Regions from separate parts of the Micromonospora sp. DT4 genome, predicted to be linked through region 1. Evidence: riboswitches for the same ligand, from Rfam matches in the RefSeq annotation. Region 1 holds a riboswitch; the other holds the start of a gene.
What was found. Region 1 has a riboswitch for thiamine pyrophosphate ahead of thiE (thiamine phosphate synthase). Riboswitches for the same ligand answer to the same signal wherever they lie in the genome.
Positions count from the first base shown of each region.

Region 2: another riboswitch for thiamine pyrophosphate. It lies ahead of ACLQ24_RS17530 (ECF transporter S component); the one in region 1 lies ahead of thiE (thiamine phosphate synthase).

Region 1 covers NZ_JBNCKT010000008.1:35,459-37,654, forward strand. Annotated here, with positions in the region: gene thiO (glycine oxidase ThiO) at 1-276, opposite strand, end outside; gene thiE (thiamine phosphate synthase) at 273-896, opposite strand; TPP riboswitch at 891-1,000, opposite strand; gene ACLQ24_RS05020 (ThuA domain-containing protein) at 1,292-2,196, shown strand, end outside.
Region 2 covers NZ_JBNCKT010000058.1:13,896-16,091, reverse strand. Annotated here, with positions in the region: gene ACLQ24_RS17535 (ABC transporter ATP-binding protein) at 1-627, opposite strand, end outside; gene ACLQ24_RS17530 (ECF transporter S component) at 735-1,322, opposite strand; TPP riboswitch at 1,400-1,504, opposite strand; partial or broken gene ACLQ24_RS17525 (alpha/beta fold hydrolase) at 1,613-2,196, shown strand, end outside.

The DNA.
Region 1 (2,196 bases):
CTCGGTCCGGTAGCCGATCTCGGTGCCGCTGGCCTCGGTCAGCTCGGCGGCGAACGCGGGCCAGCGGGCGGCGGAGGCCACCAGCAGCTCGGTCAGCCGACGCTCACCGAAGTACGCCTCGGCGACCGGAGAGAGCATCCCGGCGGCGACGGCCGAGGCCCCCGATCCGGGCGCCGGGTCGTGTACCTCGACGCGCAGGCCCCGGGTGGCACAGCGCCACGCGATGGCCAGCCCGATCGGGCCCCCGCCCACCACCGCCACCTCGGTAGGCGTCACGCCAGCGCCCGCAGCAGTTCGGCGGTCGCCCGCGCGGGATCGGCGGCCGAGCAGATCGCGCCGACCACGGCCACCCCGTACGCCCCGGCGGCCCGTAGCGCCGGCACCCGGTCGGCGGTCACCCCGCCGATCGCGATGACCGGCACGTCGACGGCGTCGGCGACGTCGCGTACCCCGACGGACCCGATGGGGTCCGGCAGACCGGCCTTGGTGCTGGTGGCGTGGCACGGACCGACGCCCAGGTAGTTGGCCCCGGCGGCGACCGCCTCGACCGCGGTCCTTGGCTCGCGGGCGGTGGCACCCAGCACGCCGGTGGGGCCGAGCACGTGCCGGGCCGCGACGACCGGGAGGTCGTCGGCACCCACGTGTCCACCGGCGGCACCCACCGCGAGCGCCACGTGCAGCCGGTCGTTGACCAGGCAGGTCGCTCCGTACGGCGTGCACAGCGCCAAGACCCGGGCGGCCAGGTCGTACGCCTCGCGGTCGGTGGCGGAGTCCTCCACCCGGACCTGCACGACGAGGTCGGCGCGGGCCGCCGCGAGGGCGGCCCGGACCACGGTGAGTGGATCGCGCCCGGGTCGGGTGTCGGTGATCAGATGCAGTCGCCCAAGGGACGGCACGGCAATACTCCTCCCTGCGCCGGCATTACCCGGATCAGGTTCGACGGTCGGGGGCTGTCAGCCCCCCTCTCAGCCCGGTACACCGGGCTCCCGTGGGTTACTTGCGTGTCACCGTACGACAGATCCGCCCCCTCTGCCAAGAGAGAGCCGACCACCCTCGCGCGAGAGATCGATCGGGGTGCTTTCTCCGGTCCTGTTCGGAATGTCGCTCGCCGTTGCAGAACCGTTACCCGCCGGCATCTTGCCGGACATCGATGCAACAGAACTAATTTGTTCAGCGATTCGACAAAATGCCGGCGTGAACGCCCTGGCACGGCGTCTCCACCGGCTCCATCTGGGACGGTCTTCGGCGAGCCGGCCCCGCGAGTCTTGTCCACCGCGACATTGGAGGCGGCGTGTCCCGTTCTCGTCGTGCCCGTGTACCACTCACCGCTACCCTGCTGTCCCTCGCTCTGGCGTCGACGGCCCTCATCGGGTCTCCGGCGCAGGCGGCTCCGGCCGCAGCGGCCGACTCCTACTCCGTCCTGGTCTTCTCGAAGACCGCCGCCTTCCGGCACGACTCCATCCCCACCGGCATCGCCGCCATCCAGCAGCTCGGCGCGACAAACGGCTTCACGGTGGACACCACCGAGGACGGCGCCACGTTCAGCGACGCCAACCTCGCCAAGTACAAGGCAGTGATCTGGCTCTCCACCACCGGTGACGTCCTGAACGCCGACCAGCAGGCGGCCTTCGAGCGGTACGTGAAGGCCGGCGGCGGTTACGTCGGCGTCCACGCCGCCTCGGACACCGAGTACAGCTGGGCCTGGTACGGCGACCTGGTCGGCGCGTACTTCGCCAACCACCCGCAGAACCAGCAGGCCACGGTCAAGGTGGAGGATCACGCTCACCCGTCCACCGCCGAACTGCCGGACCGCTGGTCCCGGTTCGACGAGTGGTACAACTTCCAGACCAACCCGCGGCCGGACGTGCACGTGCTGGCCAGCCTGGACGAGAAGAGCTACACCCCGGGCGCCGGCGCGATGGGCGCCGACCACCCGACGGCGTGGTGCCAGGACTTCGACGGTGGACGCTCCTGGTACACCGGCGGCGGGCACACCCGTGAGTCGTACGCCGAGCCCGAGTTCCTCAAGCACCTGCTCGGCGGCATCCAGACGGCGGCCGGCGTGGTCGACGCCGACTGCGGCGCGTCGAAGACCGCCAGCTTCGAGAAGGTCACGCTGGACAGCAACACCAGCAACCCGATGGAGCTGGACATCGCCCCCGACGGTCGGGTCTTCTACATCGAGCGCGACGGCCG
Region 2 (2,196 bases), on a different contig from region 1:
GACGACCACCCGGTCGACCAGGGGCAGCGCCTCGGCGACCCGGTGTTCGACCAGGACCAGGGTGGTGTCGGCGTCCAGCGCGCCCGCCACGGCGGCCCGGACCAGGGCGGCCCCGTCCGGGTCGAGGTTGGCGGTGGGCTCGTCGAGCAGCAGCAGGCCGGGTCGCAGGGCCAGCGCGCCCGCCAGGGCGAGACGCTGCTGCTCGCCGCCGGAGAGGGCGGCGGTGACGCGGTCCCGGGGGTACGGGAAGCCAACCCGCCGCAGCGCCTCGTCGACCCGCGGCCAGATCTCGTCCGTCGGTACGCCCCGGTTCTCCAACCCGAACGCGACGTCGTCGCCGCTGCGTGCCATCACGAGCTGGGTCTGCGGGTCCTGGAAGACGATGCCGACCCGTTCCCGGCCCTTGCGGGGGTCGAGCCCGTCGATCTCGACGGTGCCCTCCTGCTCACCGGAGTCCTCCGGTAGCAGCCCGGCCAGCGCGCTGAGCAGGGTGCTCTTGCCGGCCCCCGAAGGCCCCAGCAGCAGCACCCGCTCGCCGTCCTCCACCCGGAGGTCCACCCCGCGCACGGCCCAGGCCCGCCGCCCGGCGTGCCGCCACCCGAAACCCCGCAGCAGTACGCCCATCACCCCTCCTCCCGGGTCGCCTCGGCGTTGATCAAGAGGTTCGCGTCAGAATTCCGCCTCGCGGTGACGCGCACCTCTTGATCAACGAGACGGGGTCGGATGGGACGGGGTCAGATCAGCGCGCGGTTGCGGCCGGCCGGGAGGCGGTCCAGGGCGCCGGTGTTGGCCAGGGCGCGCGTGAGCGCCCAGCCGCCGACACCCGCGATGATCGTGGCGCTGACGATGGTGAGCAGCGCGTACGGGATGCGGTAGTCGCCCAGCGCGTACTCGGCGTTCCAGACGAAGAAGTCGAACAGGGCCGCGCTGAGGCCCGTCAGCGCGCCGGCCAGCACGGCGGTCGGCAGCCGGTACGACCGGTAGCGGAAGGCGGCGAACGCCAGCTCGGCCCCGATGCCCTGCACGATGCCCTGCGGGATGACCGTGCCAGCCCACTGGCTGCCCAGCAGCGCGGAGACGACCGCGGCCACGGTCTCGCAGTAGAGCGCCGCGCCGGGCTTGCGGATGACCAGCCCGCCGACCACGGCCGGCAGCAGCCACACGCCGTAGATCAGCGTCTGCGCCGGCGGGAAGAAGGCGAACGCCCCCTCGGTGGCGCTCCAGAGAAGGCCCCAGGCCCAGAAGATGACGCCGAAGGCGACCGCGATCACCGAGGCGACCACGATGTCGATAGTGCGCCAACGGTTGGTGGTGTTGTCCATGCTGTGCTCCCAGTTCAGTGGAACGAACCAGGAGAAGACGCACGCCGCGCGCCCGGTGGTACCGGGCTCACGGCGCGGCTGGAGGTCGACCGAACTCCCTGCGCTGGCATTACCCAGATCAGGTTCGAGGGTCTGCGGGCGTGCCCGCACTCTCAGCGCTGTGCGCTCCCCTGTCGGATGTGAAGTTGTCTCGCTGACGCTAGCACCGACCAGGGGTAACAGCCCAGCAGGGCCTTTCCGAGGTCCGCGCATCCGGGCCGGCACGACGGCGGCTGGGTAGGCTGACGATCATGCAGGTCGACGCGCGGGGTCTGACATTCGAGGTACGCACCGGCGGCCCCGCCGATGGCGCCCCCGTCCTGCTCCTGCACGGGTTTCCGCAGCACAGCGGTGAGTGGGACGAGGTCGTGCCGCCGCTGCACGCCGCCGGCCTGCGTACGTACGCGCTGGACCAGCGGGGCTACTCGCCGGGCGCCCCGGCCCGCCGAGGTGGCGCGGTACCGCATCCCCGAACTGGTCGCCGACGCGGTCGGGGTGCTCGACGCGCTCGGTCTGGACGCCGTGCACCTGGTCGGCCACGACTGGGGCGCGATCGTGGCCTGGGCGGTGGCCGCCGCGCACCCCCAGCGCGTCCGTACGTTGACCGCGGTGTCGGTGCCGCATCCGGCGGCCATGGCGCACGCGCTCGCCACCGAGGGCCAGCAGAAGGTCCGCTCGTCGTACATCGCGCTGTTCCGCAAACCCGGCAAGGCCGAGAAGGTGCTGTTGGCGTGGCACGCGACGGCGCTGCGCAAGCTGCTTAGCGGGGTCGGCGACGCCTCCCGCGTCGACCGCTACGCCGACCCGATGCGCGAGCCGGGCGCGCTCACCGCCG